One region of the Staphylococcus dromedarii genome, then DNA from elsewhere that is predicted to be linked to it. Evidence: riboswitches for the same ligand, from Rfam matches in the RefSeq annotation. Region 1 holds a riboswitch; the other holds the start of a gene.
The links. A riboswitch is a leader RNA that binds a small molecule or an ion and turns the genes downstream of it on or off. The one in region 1 is predicted to bind S-adenosylmethionine.
Positions count from the first base shown of each region.

Region 2: another riboswitch for S-adenosylmethionine. It lies ahead of MUA88_RS08565 (M20 family metallopeptidase); the one in region 1 lies ahead of MUA88_RS02615 (methionine ABC transporter ATP-binding protein).

Region 1 covers NZ_CP094718.1:526,930-531,276, forward strand. The annotation lists gene aroD (type I 3-dehydroquinate dehydratase) at 1-172, shown strand, start outside; gene MUA88_RS02590 (nitroreductase family protein) at 234-782, shown strand; gene MUA88_RS02595 (thioredoxin family protein) at 835-1,158, opposite strand; gene MUA88_RS02600 (arsenate reductase family protein) at 1,352-1,705, shown strand; gene gcvH (glycine cleavage system protein GcvH) at 1,775-2,155, shown strand; gene MUA88_RS02610 (thioredoxin family protein) at 2,295-2,612, shown strand; SAM riboswitch class I at 2,652-2,760, shown strand; gene MUA88_RS02615 (methionine ABC transporter ATP-binding protein) at 2,853-3,881, shown strand; gene MUA88_RS02620 (methionine ABC transporter permease) at 3,874-4,347, shown strand, end outside.
Region 2 covers NZ_CP094718.1:1,722,480-1,726,826, forward strand. The annotation lists gene ldmS (L-aspartate--L-methionine ligase LdmS) at 1-1,097, opposite strand, end outside; gene MUA88_RS08565 (M20 family metallopeptidase) at 1,094-2,275, opposite strand; SAM riboswitch class I at 2,373-2,477, opposite strand; gene MUA88_RS08570 (S-ribosylhomocysteine lyase) at 2,695-3,162, shown strand; gene MUA88_RS08575 (DoxX family protein) at 3,216-3,569, opposite strand; gene MUA88_RS08580 (pyrimidine-nucleoside phosphorylase) at 3,583-4,347, opposite strand, start outside.

The DNA.
Region 1 (4,347 bases):
TGCACTGACACAATGGGTGACAGGTATTTCGATGTCTCATTTAGGCTTGATAACACGTACAGCACAATCTGCTTTTGGAGGTTGTTTATCATTTGGTGCATTGGAAGAAGCGGTAGCACCTGGCCAAATTTCGGTGAGGCAACTCTTTGATGCAGTAAAGCTATACGATTGATAATTGGTATGAAATTTCGTATAATTGATAATAGTTATCAATCTATAAGGGGTAGATAGAGATGGAACTTCAAGACGCCATTAAGAATCGTAGAAGTATCAAGAAGTTCAAACACGACATGCATATCGATGATGCAGCAGTACATCAAGCAATCATTGATGCTGCAGAAGCACCAAATCATGGTATGAGAGAGCCATGGCGTACAGTTTATGTACCAAAGTATAAGTTGGGTGAAATGAGTAGAGAGATTTCTCGCTATGCGTTTCCAAAGGAGCCAGAAAAACAGCAAAGTCATTATGATGCGGTAACAAATCTAGGTGGTTTTGTTGCGTTGATTATGAAATGTGATACGCGTCAACGTGAAGAAAATGAAAATTATCTCGCTGTTGGTGCATTTGCACAGAATTTATTGCTATTGCTTTACGAACAAGGTATTGGTACATGTTGGAAAACACCACAATATATTTTCAATCCAAAAGTACGACAAGCATTTGGTGTGTTACCTGATGAACGTCTTGTAGGCTTTATATATTTAACAGACCTTAAAGAAGAAGACAAGATGAAGAAATGTGAGAGAAAAAATAGAGGTCTTGTGACTGATTTTATTTAAAAAACAACGCGTATGAAATGGAGGTTCCAGTTTCATACGCGTTTTTGTCATCTTATTTACCAAAACTTTCAGCTAAGAATGATTCAACTTGTTCTGGTGTTTTAGCATTTGCAGAATGTAAGTGGTGTAGCTTCTCACCATTTTGGAAAATTAAAATACTTGGAATACCCATAACATCATGTTTTGTTGCTGCTTCTTCAACTTCGTCACGATCTACAACGTACCAAGTATACTCATTATATTTTTTAACGATTGGATCAATCCACATATCCATTACTTTACAGTCAGGGCACCAGCCTGCTTCGAATTTTACGATGACTGGTTCTGCACTTTGGATCACTTCATTGAATTGTGACATATCTTTAATAGCTTGCATGAAAAATGCCTCCTCTTATTCTTTCGTAAGCTCATTATATCGAAATTAAAAAGGGAAGTCATTCAAATTGCAACTGCTTGCTGTATAAGATGACGTAATTTATAAAGTGTTAAATAATAATTTTTTTATAAAAAAGAGCAATATTTTTAAATGTTTGTTATATTTGAGTTAAGTGAATACAGGAGGTATGTTTATGATAAAGTTTTATCAATACAAAAATTGTACAACTTGTAAAAAGGCCGCTAAGTTTTTAACAGAGCAAGGTGTGAGCTTTGAACCAATTGATATTGTACAGCTTAACCCTACGAAAGAAGAATTTGAAAAAATTGTAGCATCTACGGGAATAGAAGTTAAAAAATTATTTAATACACACGGTGCAAAATATCGTGAGTTAAATTTAAAAGATAAACTTCCAGAGATGTCAGACGATGAAATGTTAGAATTGCTAGCAACAGATGGTATGTTAGTGAAACGACCATTGGCAGTTTCTGGAGATAAAGTGACTGTTGGATTCAAAGAAGAAACTTATCGAGAAACGTGGCTGTAAGAAAATAGTTGATAGATATTCAGCAATGTGTCAGAATGAATGTAACATTAACAATTGGAGGGGATTCAAGTGGCAGTGCCAAGTAATTTAAAATATTCAAAAGAACATGAATGGGTAAAAGTGGAAGGTAATACAGCACTTATCGGTATTACTGATTTCGCACAAAATGAATTAGGCGATATCGTATTCGTTGAGCTTCCAGAAGTTGACGATGAAGTAACAGAAGGCGATACATTCGGTAGCGTAGAATCTGTAAAAACAGTTTCTGAACTTTATTCACCAGTATCAGGTAAAGTTGTTGAAGTTAACGAAAGCTTAGAAGATGAGCCAGAAGCTGTTAACGAATCACCATACGAAAATGCATGGATGGTTAAAGTTGAATTATCAGACGAAAGTGAGTTAGACGCATTAATGGATGCAGCTGCTTACGAAGAAATGATTGGCGAATAATAATACTAAATTTCCGGAATGAAAATGTGAATCACAATTTCATTCCGGATTTTTGTATATAAAGAAGCCGATATAGTAGCATAACTTTGTATAAGGTGCTACTCTCAACCTAGAATAACAAGGTGAGAGGTTGTACAAGATGACACAGAATCACACACAAGATGAGGTGCTGACAGAACACTTTGATGAAGAAGTTCATCTCATTTTTGGATATACAAGCATGTGTGGGACATGCAAAGTTTCTGAACACATGTTAGATATTGCCAATAAGATTTTGGCGTTACCGTTAACGAAGGTGAATTTAAATTTTTATCCAGAATTTAATCAAGAAAATAAGATTATGTCAGTACCTGTTTTACTGATCATGAAAAAAGATCAAGAGGTTGAAAGGCTCTATGCATTTCAGTCAGTACCTTTTTTGTTAGAAAAAATAAAAAAAGTTATTGACGAATCTTGATTGCGGTGGTATGATTTAAACAATTCAATATTCAGAAAACTCTTATCACGAGTGGTGGAGGGATGTGCCCTGTGAAGCCCGGCAACCGTCTAGTAATAGAAATGGTGCCAAGTCACATAAAGTTGTAACAAACTTTTGAAGATGAGAGAAAGGTACCTTATAAATTGCCTTCTCTTTCATTTCAAAAGAGAAGGCAATTTTTATTTGGCGTAAGAGATGCTTAGCACAAGGAGGAGCAATATGATTGAGCTGAAAAATATTGTAAAGAAATATGAAAGCAAATCCAAATCTGTCACTGCAGTCGATCATGTCAATTTAAATATTGATAAAGGAACGATTTATGGCATTATTGGATTCTCTGGGGCAGGTAAAAGTACGCTTGTAAGGCTTTTTAACTACCTAGAGACACCGACATCGGGCGACGTCATCATTGGTGGCGATAATATCGTTGAATTAAGCAAACAAGCATTACGCCAAAAGAGACAAAAAGTAAGCATGATTTTCCAACATTTCAATTTATTATGGTCACGAACTGTTTTAGATAATATTAAGTTCCCATTAGAAATTGCAGGTGTCCCTAAAGCGGAAGCCGTAGAAAAAGCGAAGTCATTAGTAGAACGCGTTGGTTTGGCCGGCCGTGAACATGCATATCCATCAGAATTGTCAGGTGGTCAAAAACAGCGTGTTGGGATTGCTCGAGCATTAGCAAATGATCCAGAAGTGCTATTGTGTGACGAAGCGACAAGTGCGCTAGATCCACAAACCACTGATGAGATTTTAGATTTATTACTACAGTTGAAGAAAGAACAAAACCTCACAATTATTATCATCACACATGAAATGCACGTGATTCGTCGTGTATGTGATGAAGTTGCCGTGATGGAAAATGGCCGTGTCATTGAAGAAGGGAAAGTATCAGAAGTTTTTGAAAACCCACAACATCAAGTGACACGTCGATTTGTTCAAGAAGACTTGCAACCAGAACATGACTTCGAAAGTATTGCGAATGCATTACCACTTGAAACAGGTGACAGGGTCATCAAGTTAACATTCTCTGGTGAAAATACGACGCAACCAGTCGTTTCATATATCGCAAGAAAACATAATGTCACTGTGAATATTTTAGAAGGCAATATCAAACAAGCAAAAACGGGTGCAGCAGGATTTTTACTCCTACATATCCCAGCTATTTCACAGGAAAACTTTAATCATTTACAACATGATTTAGAGTTGCAAAACATTCTAGTTGAGGTGATTAAACATGGGTAAGAGTTTTAGTGAAATCTTAAATGAGATGATCACAATGCCAAATATTCGTTGGCCAGAAGTTTGGATTGCAACGTATGAAACACTTTATATGACTGTGATTTCAACGGTATTTTCATTTGTACTAGGTTTAGTTTTAGGTATTATCTTATTCTTAACATCTAAGAGTAAGTCGAAGGTTGGTCGTGTATTTTATAGCATCGTATCATTCTTTGTAAACTTATTCCGTGCTATTCCGTTCATCATTTTAATCTTGCTTTTAATTCCATTTACAAGCTTGATTCTCGGAACAATCAGTGGTCCAACGGGTGCGTTACCGGCGTTAATTATCGGTGCTTCACCTTTCTACGGTCGACTTGTTGAAATTGCACTTAAAGAAATTGATAAAGGTGTTATCGAAGCAGCACGTTCAATGGGGTCAAATACTTGGACAGTGATTTTGAAAGTTTTAATTCCAGAATCATTGCCA
Region 2 (4,347 bases), 1.0 Mb from region 1:
TGTTGATCTGTATACCAGTCACCATCATAGTATGATAATGGGAAAAGAACACCTTTTTTAATGAATGTTTTAATTGCTTCATGAAAACGCTCATTATCTCCATTTGCGACATAGCTGTAAAACTTATGATAGTCACCTTCTAAACAATCAGCCAATAACAACATACTTGTAGAGCCATTTTGTCGATAGTTTAAATCAATCGCATATACTTCACCATCTGCGTCTTCCAACAAATCAAATCCTGCCACACCGATAAAGCCTTCTTCAACTGCTCTTTCCATCAATGCACGTCCTGCATCAATGACCGTTTGTGGTACATGTTGTGCGTTGATATTTCCTTGATAAAAACCATACGCATTCGTCAATTGTTTTGCCGCTCCAAGATAAAGAATACCTTTGTCTGGATGTTTGGCAAACTGCACGCAATAATTATCCACCACATCAATGCACTGTTCAATAATCAATGTGTCCGTAGCTGCTTCAGCCTTTTTCACACGTTCAATTGCCTTTTCAAGTTCTTCTTGCGTATAGCAAATCATGACACCATATCCACCGGCTGTCGGTAGATCATCACCCGGCTTAATGACAACGGGTAGTTCCCATTCACGTACCGCATCTTCAAACGCTTTAAATGGCACGACTTCACGCTTTGGTAAATACTTACCATTAGTCCATTCTGGTATTTTGGATTTATTGTTCAAATCAATAAACGTTTGCTTATTCATCGCATACTTATCTGCTGGTACAATATCTTCACCATGCACATATTGGAAATAAATTTTTCGGTCTTCTTCTAAGGTTAAACGTTGTAATAGTGACTCATATGAAGATTGGTCTTTAAAATAATATAAATTATCTGGAATACTGCGATGAACCAATTCAAATAATTGTGCTAACTTATCTGTCACACTTGCTTCGTGTACGATGACTGGCATGTTAGCGATGAGCAGTTCTCTCGCTGACAAGAAGTTTGATTGGTGTTCATCTGGTTCTAACCATGGATTAGAAATATATGAAGGTCGAGATGAGTATACGACATCATTAGAATACAACTCAGCCATTGTTAAATATGAATGACTATTTTTTACATTGGTCATAATAAATGCTCCCTTAACAATTGATGTTCTTGTTGTATTTTCTCGAGTTGCGCTGGATCTTGAATTAACTTCGCGCCCATCAACGCAATAATTTTTGCCCCTTTAATTAACGCCTTGTCGCCCATTGGACTTGCTGCTGCTTCTCTAAAACGATGTGTGTGTCCCACTAAACTACGAGGTCCTATTTTTACATGAGGATGAATCGTAGGCACGACATGACTCACGTTACCTGTATCTGTTGAACCAAATCCAAAGTCATCGTGACTGACTTCTTCTCCAAGTTCTGTGGCATACTTTTCGAATAATTTATCTAATAATGGAGATTTAATAAACTCATTTACACCATTTTGAATTGGACCAAATTCGTAATTACAGCCTGTTTGTAATGCCGCCCCTTTAGCAATGTCATGCACACGCTCCGTTAAGATGTCCAAGGACTTACGCGTTGTCCCCCTTGTATAGAAACGCGCATGAGTAAAGTCAGGAATAATATTCGCAGCCTTACCACCATCTAATATCACGCCATGAACACGTTCAGAAGGTTGAATATGTTGACGTAATTGTGCCACACCATTAAAGAAACTGAGCATTGCATCTAGCGCATTGCGTGCTTCATATGCATTTTCTGAAGCATGTGCACTACGTCCGAAGAATTTTATATCTAATACATCAACGGCTAATGTATGAATCGTTGGATAGGTTTCATTACCCGGATGAATCATTAATGCCACATCAACATCAATGAGTCCTTCTTTCACATAAGATGCTTTTGCAGAGCCATTTTCGCCACCTTCTTCTGCTGGACAACCATACACTACGACTGTACCACCAATCTCATCGACCACTTGTTTTAAAGCGATACCCGCTAACACACTCGCTGTCCCAATAATATTGTGACCACAAGCGTGACCAAGACCTGGTAATGCATCATACTCAGCTAAAAAGCCAATTCTTGGGCCTGGTTTCTCAGATTGGTAAGTTGCGATAAAGCCTGTCGCATGACCAGCGATATCTCGTGTTACTTCAAAATCATGTTGCTTTAAATGATCAATTAATAATCGTGAAGCAAATAATTCTTCATTGCCTAATTCTGGGCGTTCATGTATTTGATGACTCATGTCCAAATAATTCAGCCTATGGTTATCTATATAGTCTAGGATCTGTTGTTTTACTGTAATCAATGAAAAAAGCTCCTTTCAAAAAAATATCAACTTTGTAATAACGCTCTATTTATCAAGTGCGATATGTACAAAGTTGATAATATCTTGTCCACGTCATTTATCTGTCAGCCATGTTGCTGTTGGATTTAGCACCTTTATCGTCTCCGATGAGGTTGCAGGGTTTCACTGGGCCAATTCCCTCCACCACTCTTGATAAATTATATTTAATTATTACTCATTCTATCGGATTTGTTACCATTTGTCATGCTATTTTTTCAATATTTTCTAAAATCTTTACAAAATTAATAATACCCGCTACTCTCAACCTTTAAACAAAGGAGGTACAGGTAAATGGTTAGATTATTCAATTCACACCCCTGTCACTTTTTAATGAATATGATAAAATAACCATAAACTAAAAAGGAGGCGTTATGACGATGCCAAAAATGAATGTTGAAAGTTTTAACTTAGATCATACAAAAGTGGTTGCTCCTTATATCCGCCTAGCCGGTAAAATGACAGGTAACAACGGGGATGAAATTCATAAATATGATATTCGCTTTAAGCAACCAAACAAAGAGCACATGGAGATGCCTGGGCTCCACTCATTAGAACATTTGATGGCCGAAAATATTCGTAACCATTCAGACAAAGTGGTAGATTTAAGCCCTATGGGATGCCAAACTGGTTTTTATGTATCATTCATCAACCATGACGATTATGAAGATGTGTTAAACATTATTGAAAAGACAGTTCAAGATGTCCTTAATGCCACAGAAGTACCCGCATGCAACGAAGTACAATGTGGTTGGGCAGCTTCTCACTCATTAGAAGGCGCAAAAGAAATTGCTCAAGCCTTTTTAGATAAACGTGATCAATGGCACGATGTCTTTGGTGAGGGATAGGTTAAAAATCATAAAAAAACACGGGTGCATGTGCATCCGTGTTTTTTATATCATTATAGTTTTCGTATCCATGTCATTAAGACAAATTGTAATGGGAGTCGACCATATAAAACAGATTGAGGTAATTCTTTATCACCCAATGGTAGTTTATGACGTGCCATATAAATATTTGCTGGAAGTACCGCCCATAAAAATGCAATGATTGCATGTTTAAACCAGTAGCCAGGTTTTCTTATAGCTAAGCCAATACCAAAGATCAATTCCATCACACCTGTTATCCAAACAATCTCTTTTTTGAACGGTAAATAGTGCGGTACAATATTTCTGAAATTACGTTCTCTCTTAAAGTGTAAATATCCCGCTCCCGTAAATAAGATTGCTAACAGTTGTCGACTTATCCATTTCATGATACTCAATCCTTTATTTCGTAATAATCTCGTGAATCAATGTAGGTGTTTCTCCATGATCACTAATTGTGATATTATCATATAATTTTTCTTTCACTTGTTCAACATCTTCTTGGTTCGCATAAATGGTTAAGAGTGACTCGCCCTCTTCAACTTTGTCACCGACTTTTTTGTTTAATACAAGACCAACAGCTAAGTCAATCGTATCTTCTTTTGTTTGACGACCTGCACCTAACATCATAGACGCAATACCAATTTCATTTGCGATCATTTCAGATACAACACCAGATTGTTTTGCTGGTAATTCAAATGTGTATTGTGCTGTTGGTAACTTAGATGGATCATCCACTACAGATGCATCGCCACCTTGATTGCTTAAGAACACTTTGAATTTCTCAAGTGCTTTACCATTATTGATCACGCCTTTTAACATTTCGCGTGCTTCATCTAAAGTCTCAGCTTTTTCAGCTAATACGACCATTTGTGAACCAAGTGTTAAGACTAATTCTGTTAAGTCTTCTGGTCCTTCACCTTTTAATGTGTCAATCGCTTCTTTTAATTCAAGTGCATTACCAATGGCACGACCAAGTGGTTGACTCATGTCAGAAATAATCGCCATTGTGTTACGGCCAACTTGGTTACCAATTTTTACCATAGCATTTGCTAACTGTTCTGCATCTTCAACTGTTTTCATGAATGCACCGTTACCTGTTTTAACATCTAATACAATCGCATCTGCACCGGCAGCAATCTTCTTACTCATAATAGAAGATGCAAT